Regions from separate parts of the Streptomyces sp. B6B3 genome, predicted to be linked through region 2. Evidence: riboswitches for the same ligand, from Rfam matches in the RefSeq annotation. Region 2 holds a riboswitch; each other region holds the start of a gene.
What was found. A riboswitch is a leader RNA that binds a small molecule or an ion and turns the genes downstream of it on or off. The one in region 2 is predicted to bind cobalamin.
Positions count from the first base shown of each region.

Region 1 (3,265 bases), on a different contig from region 2:
GTCCGCCCAGGCCGGGTGCGGGCCGTGCCGTTCGGCGAGCTCGGCGGAGGTCTCGTAGGCGGCCAGCATGATCCGCTCGGCGATCCGGGTGGACAGCTCCCGGGCCTCGGCCGAGTCGAACGGCAGGCGCAGCCGGAAGAAGACGTCCGCCAGCCCCATCACGCCCAGCCCGACCGGCCGCCACCTGGCGTTGGAGTCGCCGGCCTGCCGCGTCGGGTAGTAGTTGATGTCCACCACCCGGTCGAGGAAGACCACCGCCGTCCGCACGGTGGCGTCCAGCCGGTCCCAGTCGATCCCGCCGGCGGGCGTCACATGGGCGGCGAGGTTGACCGAGCCGAGGTTGCACACGGCCGTCTCACCGTCGTCGCTGACCTCCAGGATCTCGGTGCAGAGGTTCGAGGAGTGCACCACGGCGCCGGGTCGGGCCGTCTGGTTGGCCGTGCGGTTGGCGGTGTCCTTGAACGTCATCCAGCCGTTGCCGGTCTGCGCCAGGGTGCGCATCATCCGGGCGTAGAGCTGCCGGGCCGGCACCGCGCGCCGCGCCAGGCCCGCGGCCTCCGCCCGGCGGTAGGCGGCGTCGAACTCCTCGCCCCACAGGTCCACCAGCTCCGGCACGTCGACCGGCGAGAAGAGCGACCAGTCGGCGTCGGCCGCGACCCGGCGCATGAACTCGTCGGGGATCCAGTGCGCGAGGTTGAGGTTGTGGGTGCGCCGGGCCTCCTCGCCGGTGTTGTCGCGCAGTTCGAGGAACTCCTCGATGTCCGCGTGCCAGGTCTCCAGGTAGACGCAGGCCGCGCCCTTGCGGCGGCCGCCCTGGTTGACCGCGGCGACCGAGGCGTCGAGGGTGCGGAGGAACGGCACGATGCCGTTGGACTGGCCGTTGGTGCCGCGGATCAGCGAGCCGCGGGCCCGGATCCGGGAGTAGGGCAGGCCGATGCCGCCCGCGTGCTTCGACAGCCGGGCCACCTGGTGGTAGCGGTCGTAGATCGAGTCCAGCTCGTCCTTCGGGGAGTCCAGCAGGTAGCAGGAGGACATCTGCGGGTGCCGGGTGCCCGAGTTGAACAGCGTGGGGGAGGAGGGCAGGTAGTCGAGCCGGCTGGTCAGCCGGTACAGCTCGGCGACCTCGGCCAGCGCGGGCTCCGACTCGTCGGCGGCGAGGCCGCAGGCCACCCGCAGCAGGAAGTGCTGCGGGGTCTCGATCACCGCCCGGCTGGTCGGGTGGCGGAGCAGGTACCGGGAGTGGACGGTGCGCAGCCCGAAGTACCCGAACCGGTCGTCCGCGCCCTCGGCGACCGCCCGCTCGACCAGCGCGTCGAGCCGGGCCGCGTGCCGGCGCACGAAGCTCAGCGTGCGGTCGGCGATCAGACCCTCCCGGTGGCCCACCTCGATCGAGGCGGTGAAGGACCCGGCGCCCTGGCCGGCGGCCTCCTCGCGGACGGCGACCGTCAGCAGCCGGGCGGCGAGCCGGGAGTACTCGGGGTCCTCGACGATGAGTCCGGCGGCGGCCTCGATGGCCAGGTCCCGCACCTCGGCCGCGTCGGAGCCGGCGTGCCGGCCGCGCGCCACCGCCGCCGCGACCCGGTCGGGGTCGGTCGCGGGCAGCCCGGCCGACGCCGCCGCCAGCAGACGCCGCATCGGATCCGGTGGCTCGGCGGCGGTCTGGGATGGGGCGACGATCTCGGGTGCGATGGTCACGGCGACGCTCTCCTCACGGCGCGAGGGGCGACGCAGGTGGACGAGCGCGCGCGGGCAGGCGTGTCCCCCCGGCAACCGGGCAAAGGGCATCCAAGCACCGCGTCCGCTGGCCCAGCCCACGAGGCCCGGACGAGTTCCTCCGCCGCCGACAGGCATTCGGACTCGTGACGGGCATCAGAAAACGGCAAGGATCAGCCCATCACACACCGTTGCGGGACAGTTCCGGACTCGCACCGGATTCCCCTGCGGTGGCAGCGAGCACGAGCATACATCTTGTGCCGTGAAAGTCGAGCGCCCCTATATGTTGTGGTCGCCGAGGAGTTCGTCGGTCGGCGGATCGTCCAGGCCTCGTGCGAACGTGCTGAGAACGAACCCGGGCAGCGGCTCCCAGTCCCGCTCCGGTGTCCGCACAAAGCCCAGCCGCTCGTACAGCCGGTGGGCCGTGTGCATCTGCAACTGACTGGACAGCACGATGCGCCGCCGGCCGGACCGGCGCGCCCGGCGGAGGCACTCGCGCACCAGCGCCTCGCCGGCCCCGCGCCCGCGCGCGGCGGGGGACACCGCGAGCATCCGGAACTCCGCCTCGTCCGGGCCGGCGATGTCGGCGTACTCCCCGGCGGTGACGAAGGTCACCGTCCCCACCACCTCGTCGCCCGGACCGTCCGGCGCCACGGCCACCAGCACTTCGGCGTGCTCCGCGCGCCGCGCCGCGTCGCGCAGCACCGCCAGATACGGGTCGCGCTCGGCGTCGACCAGCAGGCCCTCCCCGAGATACACGGCGGCGGTCAGCGCCCCGACCGCCGCCAACTCCGCCGGCCTCGCGTCCCTGATCGTGATGTCCATGGGATCAGTGTGACCGTGGGGTCTGACACCGCCGCCCTCCGACCGCCGCCCTCCGACCGCCGCCCGGCGCCGCGGCCCGCACGTGCGGAGACGGTCGGTCAGCAGCAGCCGCCGCCGGGCGGTCCGGCCGGGTCGCCGTACCGGGACCTGACGCGCCGCCGTTCGAACTCGCGGCGGCTCGGCGCCGGAGCCGTCGGGTCCGTCGCGCGCAGCCGCGCCACGTGCCGTTCGTACGCGGTCTCGCCGGTGAACTCCCTGACGTACCACCACAGCCGGGCGGCGGCCCGGCGCGGCGGGGCCGCGGTCACGGTCGCGCCCCCGTCCTGGTCTCGGCGGAGCTCCTGGACTGCTCGGGAATGCCGCCGCCGGGCCCGAGACCCGCGGCCACGAGGTCGGCCTTCTCCTCCCTGGTGGGGATGAGCCCGGCCGGGGCGACGATCTGGGACTCCTCGGCCGGCGCCTCGGCGAGCGCCACGTCCTGCGGCCGCATGGCGGCCCTGACGCACACCCGCGCCGCGTCGACGAAGACCACGATGACCAGCAGCGCGAGCACCGCCGTCAGCGTGGCGTCCACCGTCGCGTTCGTGACGATGGTCTCCATGTCGCCCACGTCCTGGGCGGGAGCCAGCACCTCGCCGGCGTCGATGCCGTCCTGGTAGACGTCACGCTGGGCCAGGAAGCCGACCCGGGGATCGTCCGAGAACACCTTCTGCCAGCTCGCGGTCAG
Region 1 covers NZ_JBDPLU010000001.1:276,217-279,481, forward strand. Annotated here, with positions in the region: gene ABGB06_RS01165 (ribonucleoside-diphosphate reductase subunit alpha) at 1-1,635, opposite strand, end outside; cobalamin riboswitch at 1,825-1,970, opposite strand; gene ABGB06_RS01170 (GNAT family N-acetyltransferase) at 1,993-2,538, opposite strand; gene ABGB06_RS01175 (CstA-like transporter-associated (seleno)protein) at 2,637-2,846, opposite strand; gene ABGB06_RS01180 (carbon starvation CstA family protein) at 2,843-3,265, opposite strand, start outside.
Region 1: it holds a riboswitch for cobalamin, as region 2 does, so the genes downstream of both, ABGB06_RS01165 (ribonucleoside-diphosphate reductase subunit alpha) here and ABGB06_RS10570 (hypothetical protein) in region 2, are expected to answer to the same signal.

Region 2 (3,265 bases):
GGCGAGAGCGACGGGTACAGGTCGGCGGGATCCACACGGGTCGCCGCGTACATCAGCGTCGCCGCGGCCAGTCCCGAGGCCGCCGCGAGGAGTTCGCCGGCACGCCAGCGGTCGGGGCGGTAGTGGCTGCGGCGCACCCGCCGGCCGCCGAGGGCGAGGCCGGCGACGGCCAGCGCCACGCCGGCCAACAGGAGCGGCGCGCCCAGGGAGCGCGGGGCCGCCGGGTCGAGCGCCCCGTACAGGCCGGCCGCGATGCCGAGCAGCCCGGCCAGCACCAGGACGCCGACGAGCAGCCTCGTCCGCGCGGGGACGGCGCCGGTGCGGCCGTAGCCGCGCGATGCCATGGCGGCGGCCAGCGCCAACGACCGGCTCAGCGCGTCCTCCAGGACGGGTATCAGGATGCCGCGCAGCGCACGCCACCCCCGCTCCCGGGCGCCGCGCAGCCGGCGCGCGCGGCGCACCCGCCCGGCACTCTCGATCAGCTGGGGCGCGACGGACAGCGCGACGACGACGGACGTGCCGATCTCGTACAGCGCGCCCGGCATGGCCTTCAGCATCCGCTTCGGGTTGGCCAGGGCGTTGGCCGCGCCCACGCACACCACCATGGCCGCCAGTTGCAGGCCGTCGTAGAGCCCGCCGAGCACCTCCTCGGCGGCGACCTCGCCGAGCAGCCGGATGCCGGCGGCGGCCTCCGGCAGCGGGATCTCGGGCAGGGTGAACAGCACGGTCGAGCCCGAACCGCCGCCGAACACGACGCGGAAGAGCACCCGCAGCACGACGATGACGGCACCGAACAGCAGATACATCCGGAAGGACAACGCCCACGGCGCGTCGGTGCGGCGCCGCACCACGACCAGGCCGGCCACGGCGACGAGCAGGGCGAGCAACAGCGGGTTGGTGGTGCGGCTGGCGGCGACGGCCAGGCCCAGCGCCCACAGCCACCAGGCGCCCGGGTGCAGGGTGCGGGGCAGCACCCCGCGCGGCCGGACGAGGACGCGGCTCACGGGTGCTCCGCCCCGCGTGCCCGACGTCTGCGCCAGACGGCGAGCCCGGCCGTCCCGACCAGCGCGACGAGCAGGCCCAGCGCGACCAGCGTGGACGCGGGCGGTCCGGCCGAATCCTCGGCCGCGGCGGACCGGCGCTCCTCGAACTCGGTGTCCTCGCCCGACCAGTCCGACGCCTCGGTCGGGCTGGGCGCGGACGCGTCGTCGGACGCGTCGCCCTGCCCCGGACCCGCACCGTCAGCGGGGGCGTCTGAGCGGTCCTCGCCCTCGTCCTGGTGCTCGTCGTCGGGACTCCCTGTGTCGGCAGAGCCGTCGCTGTCGCCCGCTCCGCCCGCTCCGCCCGGGCCGTCCGAGCCCGCCTCGTCCGCGCCACCCGAGCCGCCGGACTGCGTGCCGCCGGCCGACGCGCCGCCGTCGGCGGAGCCCTCGCCGTCCGCCCCGCCGTCGCCCGATCCCCCGCCGCTCGAATTCCCGCCACCCGACGAGCCGTCGCCCGCACCGCCGGACCCGCTGCCCGACGAGCCGCCGTCGCCGGGGCGTTCGGGCGCGACGCCGGGCGGCGACGCCTCGCCCTCCCCGTCGTTCGTCGAGAAAACCCAGCCCTCGAAGCTCCCCTCCGGCGGGGTCCGGTAGGTGGCGCCGTACTGGCTGTACTCCCACGCACCGCCGTCGGGCGCGTGCCAGTACGACCAGTACGCCGAGGCCGGCGGGGTGTCCACGCACGGTTCGGCGTCGGGCCCGGGGCGGCCGTTGATCCGGCAGACGAAGGAGTCCCCCCAGCGGTTGGTGCCCTCCACCTCGAATCCGGCGCCGCGCAACGCGTCCACGCCGTCCTCCTGCGGGCCCGGCGCGCAGCGCACCACCTGCTCGCCGCCCAGGGCCCGGAAGTCGACGACCACCGTGACCCCGTCGCCGTCGGGGCAGAACCCGGGGGCGCCGGCGCGAGGGGTCGCCGCGGCGGCGGGGCTCGCCGGAAGGACCGGGAGGACCGGGAGGACCGGGGAGATCGCGAGCAGCAGCGCGACAACGGCTCGGGCGGGGGACATGGCATGCCCTTCCTTCCGGCAGCCGGTCCCACCTGCCGCCCGACGTGCGAAACCCCTGGCGCGCGTTCGCGAAGCGAGGCGTCAGGGGGCCGACGAGCCGGGGCGGCTGAGGGCTCCACGCTGCAGTCCGTGACAGTGGGAAGCGGTTCGCGTCGTACGCCGAGCGTCCCGACTCGCGGCCCCTTGGCGGTGCCGCTCACGGTTGCAGGTCAGCGCCGGATTCGCACCGGCTTCCCTCGCACGTACGCGCATGAAGTTGTGGAGACGAGTGGACGGTCACCGGCCTGTTCCAGCCGATGACCGTCCCTCAGGGTAACGCTCCGATCAGACCGTTCGGAAGGCCAGTACCACGTTGTGACCGCCGAATCCGAAGGAGTTGTTGATGGCCGCGATGGTGCCCGAGGGCAGCGTGCGCGGCGTGTCCCGGATGATGTCGGCGTCCACCTCCGGGTCGAGCTCGTCCACGTTGATCGTCGGCGGAGCCGTCCGGTGGTGCAGCGCCAGCACCGTGGCGACCGTCTCGATGCCGCCGGCGCCGCCGAGCAGGTGGCCGGTCATCGACTTCGTCGACGAGACCGCCACATGGTCCAGATCGTCGCCCAGCACCTGGCGCAGCGCCCGGATCTCCGCGACGTCGCCCAGCGGCGTCGAGGTGGCGTGCGCGTTGACGTGGGTCAACTGCTCCGGCTTCAGGTCGGTCTGCTCCAGCAGATGGCGCACCGCCGTGGCGATGCCGGCGCCGGTCGGCTCGGGCTGCGCGATGTGGTGGCTGTCCGCGGACAGCCCCTGGCCGAGCATCTCGCAGTAGATCCGCGCGCCACGCGCCGCGGCGTGTTCGGCGGACTCCAGCACCACGATGCCCGCGCCCTCACCGAGCACGAAGCCGTCGCGCGCCGTGTCGAAGGGGCGGGACACCTTCGTCGGATCGCCCTCGTTCTTCGACAGCGCCATCATGTTCGCGAACGCCGCGATGGGCAGCGGGTGGATGCACGCCTCGGTGCCGCCGGCGACGACGATGTCGGCCCGGCCCGTGCGGATCATCTCCGCGGCGTACCCCACGGCCTCCGCGCCCGAGGCACAGGCGCTCACCGGCGTGTGCACGCCGGCGCGCGCGCCGACCTCCAGGCCGACGTTGGCCGCCGGGCTGTTGGGCATCAGCATCGGCACGGTGTGCGGGGACACCTTGCGCGCGCCCTTCTCGTTGAGCACGTCGTA
Region 2 covers NZ_JBDPLU010000004.1:80,595-83,859, reverse strand. Annotated here, with positions in the region: gene ABGB06_RS10575 (CbiQ family ECF transporter T component) at 1-1,004, opposite strand, end outside; gene ABGB06_RS10570 (hypothetical protein) at 1,001-2,050, opposite strand; cobalamin riboswitch at 2,190-2,311, opposite strand; gene ABGB06_RS10565 (beta-ketoacyl-[acyl-carrier-protein] synthase family protein) at 2,375-3,265, opposite strand, start outside.

Region 3 (3,265 bases), on a different contig from region 2:
GTCCGGCCGGTAGTGCTGCGCCGAGGTGTAGTGCACGTCGGCGGTGAGCCACACCGTGCCGGTGATCCGGCGGTGCTTCACGAATCGCAGCAGCTCCGCGATCTGCAGCTCCCGGCCGAGCGGCGCGCCGGGGTCGCCGTTGGCGACGGCCTCGATGTCCGTCTCGCCGTCGGGCACCACCAGGCCGAGCGGCATGTCGGCGGCGATCACCTTCCACACGGCGCGGGAGCGGGCGAGCTCGGCCTTGAGCCACTCCAGCTGGGCGCGGCCGAGGATGCCCTGCGGGTCGGCGGTCTGCTGGCCCGGCGAGTTGGCGTTGCGGTAGGTGCGCATGTCCAGCACGAAGACGTCGAGCAGCGGGCCGTGGCGCACCACCCGGTGCATCCGTCCGTCGCGCCCGCGGTTCTGGTCGGGGGCCAGCGTGGGCACCGGGAAGTACTCGGCGTACGCCTGGCGGGCGCGCGCCGCCAGCACGTCCACCGACCGCTCGGTGTAGCGCTCGTCGTCCAGGATCTCGCCCGGGTACCAGTTGTTGGTGACCTCGTGGTCGTCCCACTGCACGATCGAGGGCACCTGGGCGTTGAACCGGCGCAGGTTGGCGTCCAGCAGGTTGTACCGGAAGGTGCCGCGGTACTCGTCGAGCGTCTCGGCCACCTTGGACTTGGCCTCGGTGGTGACGTTCCGCCACACCCGCCCGTCCGGCAGGGTGACGCTCGGCTCCAGCGGGCCGTCCGCGTAGACGGTGTCGCCGCTGAACAGGAAGAAGTCCGGGTCGAGGCGGCGCATCTCCTCGAACGCGCGGTAGCCGCCGAGTTCGGTGTTGATGCCCCAGCCCTGTCCGGCGAGGTCGCCCGACCACACGAACCGGACGCCGTCCCCGCGCCGGGCGGGCGCGGTGCGGAAGGTGCCGGTCACGGGCGCGCCGCTCCGCCGCGGGTCGTCCGGGTCGGCGAGCAGCACCCGGTAGTGCATCTGCTCGCCGGGCGGCAGGCCGCGCAGCGCCGTGGTGCCGGTGAAGTCCGTGTCGGGGCCGAGCAGCGGCCCGTGCCAGCGGCGCGGCGCGCGGAACGACTCGGTGGCCGAGGTCTCGACGACCATCAGGGCCGGACGGTCGGACCTCACCCACACCAGGCCCGAGGAGCTCGTGACGTCTCCCGCCTGCACGCCCCAGCGGGCCTCGGGGCGCCCGGAGCGGGCCTGCGCGGGCGCGGCGCCGGCCAGCGCGGGCAGGGTGGGCAGGGCCAGCGCGGCCGAGGCGAGCGCCCCGCCCCGCAGCACCGTCCGGCGGCCGACCGGCCGCCGGTGGTGGGATCCGACGTCCCGTCCGGAACTCGACTCGGTCATGAGGTACCTCCCGTGGTGCGACGCGCTGATCCGCCGCAGCATGGTCCGCCCGCGACGACGTCGGATGCCGCGCGGCGGAACGCCCGGCGAACGCACGGCGAAGAGCCGGACGCCCCTCCCCCAGGCCCGGCGCCGCGGAGGAGGGCATAGGGTCGGGGACGCCGACGGTTCGTCGGGCTCCGCGGAGTCCGGCGAGGCAAGAGGGAACCCGGTGCGAATCCGGGACTGCCCCGCAGCGGTGAGTGGGAACGACCGCCGTCATCAGGCACTGGGCGCGCCGCGCCCGGGAAGCGACGGCCAGTAGGTCCGGCGGCTCCTTCGGGAGCCGGCGGGTGCCCGCGAGTCCGAAGACCTGCCGCCGGCGCGCGCACCGCCGGTGCGCGCTGGTCCTGGGCCTCGCGGGTGGGCTCGTGGGACGCGTTCGTGCCGGTTCCGGCGCGGCGCCGTTCTCGCGTGCTGTCCTCGTGGTTCCGACCGAGGTCAGCGAGCTCGCGAGGAGAGAGCTGTGATCGACGACACCACCCACCGCACCCACCGCACCCACGATGCCCGTCGTGCTGACGAGATCGGCGCGACGGTGCTGGGCTATCCGCGGATCGGCCCGCGCCGGGAGCTGAAGCGCGCGGTCGAGGACCACTGGGCCGGCCGGCTGGACACCGCGGGCCTGTTGGAGGTCGGCCGCGCGCTGCGGGCGGCGACCTGGCGGGAGTTGGCCGACGCCGGCCTGGACTCCGTGCCGGGCAACACCTTCTCCCACTACGACCAGGTGTTGGACGCCGCCGTGCTGGTCGACGCGGTGCCGCCGCGGTTCCGCGCGCTCGGCCTCCCGCCGCTCGACACCTACTTCGCCATGGCGCGGGGCCGGGACGACGTGGCCCCGCTGGAGCTCACCAAGTGGTTCGACACCAACTACCACTACCTGGTGCCGGAACTGGCGCCGGACACCCGGCTGGCGCTCGCCGACGACCCCGAACCGGTCGCCGAGTACCGGGAGGCGGCGGCGCTCGGGGTGCCGACCCGGCCGGTGCTGCTGGGCCCGGTGACGTTCCTGCTGCTGGCGAAGCCGGCCCCGGACGCGCCGGACGGGTTCGTTCCGCTGGACCTGCTGGAGCCGCTCCTGGCCTGCTACGCGGAGCTGTTGGAGCGGCTGGCCGACGCCGGGGCGGACTGGGTGCAGCTGGACGAGCCGGCGTTCGCCGCGGACCGCACGGAGGCGGAGCTCGCGGCGCTGCGCCGGGCGTACGACCGGCTGGCGGCGCCGCGCCGCCGGCCGCGGATGCTGGTCGCCGGCTACTTCGGCGATCTGGGCCCCGCGCTGCCGGTGCTGGCCGGCACCGCCGTCGAGGCGGTCGGCGTCGACCTGGTGGCGGGCCCCGCGGCGGCCGGCCGGCTGGCCACCCTGCCGGGGCTGCGGGACAAGACGGTGGTGGCCGGCGTGGTGGACGGGCGCAACGTGTGGCGCACGGACCTGCGCGCCGCGGCGGCGACCTGCGCCGGGCTGCTGGGTTCGGTCGGGCGACTCGCGGTGTCCACCTCGTGCTCGCTGCTGCACGTGCCCTACGACCTGGCCGCCGAGCCCGGGCTGGACCCCGGGCTGCGCGACCGGCTGGCCTTCGCGCGGCAGAAGGTGGCGGAGGTGGTGCTGCTCGGGCGGGCGCTGCGGGTCGAGGAGCCGGCCGTCACCCGGGGCCTCGCCGAGGCGGGCGAGGCGGTGCGCCGGGGCCGGGCCGCCGCGCGTCGGGACGACCGGGTGCGGGCCCGGGTCGCCGCGCTGCGCGGCCGGCCCCACGAACGGGCCCCGTACCGGGAACGGGCCAGGGTCCAGCGGGCCGGGCTCGGGCTGCCGCCGCTGCCCACCACCACCATCGGCTCGTTCCCGCAGACCGCGGACGTCCGCCGGGCCAGGAGCGCGCTGCGCGCC
Region 3 covers NZ_JBDPLU010000006.1:372,113-375,377, forward strand. Annotated here, with positions in the region: gene ABGB06_RS16300 (alkaline phosphatase D family protein) at 1-1,344, opposite strand, end outside; cobalamin riboswitch at 1,543-1,698, shown strand; gene metE (5-methyltetrahydropteroyltriglutamate--homocysteine S-methyltransferase) at 1,910-3,265, shown strand, end outside.
Region 3: it holds a riboswitch for cobalamin, as region 2 does, so the genes downstream of both, metE (5-methyltetrahydropteroyltriglutamate--homocysteine S-methyltransferase) here and ABGB06_RS10570 (hypothetical protein) in region 2, are expected to answer to the same signal.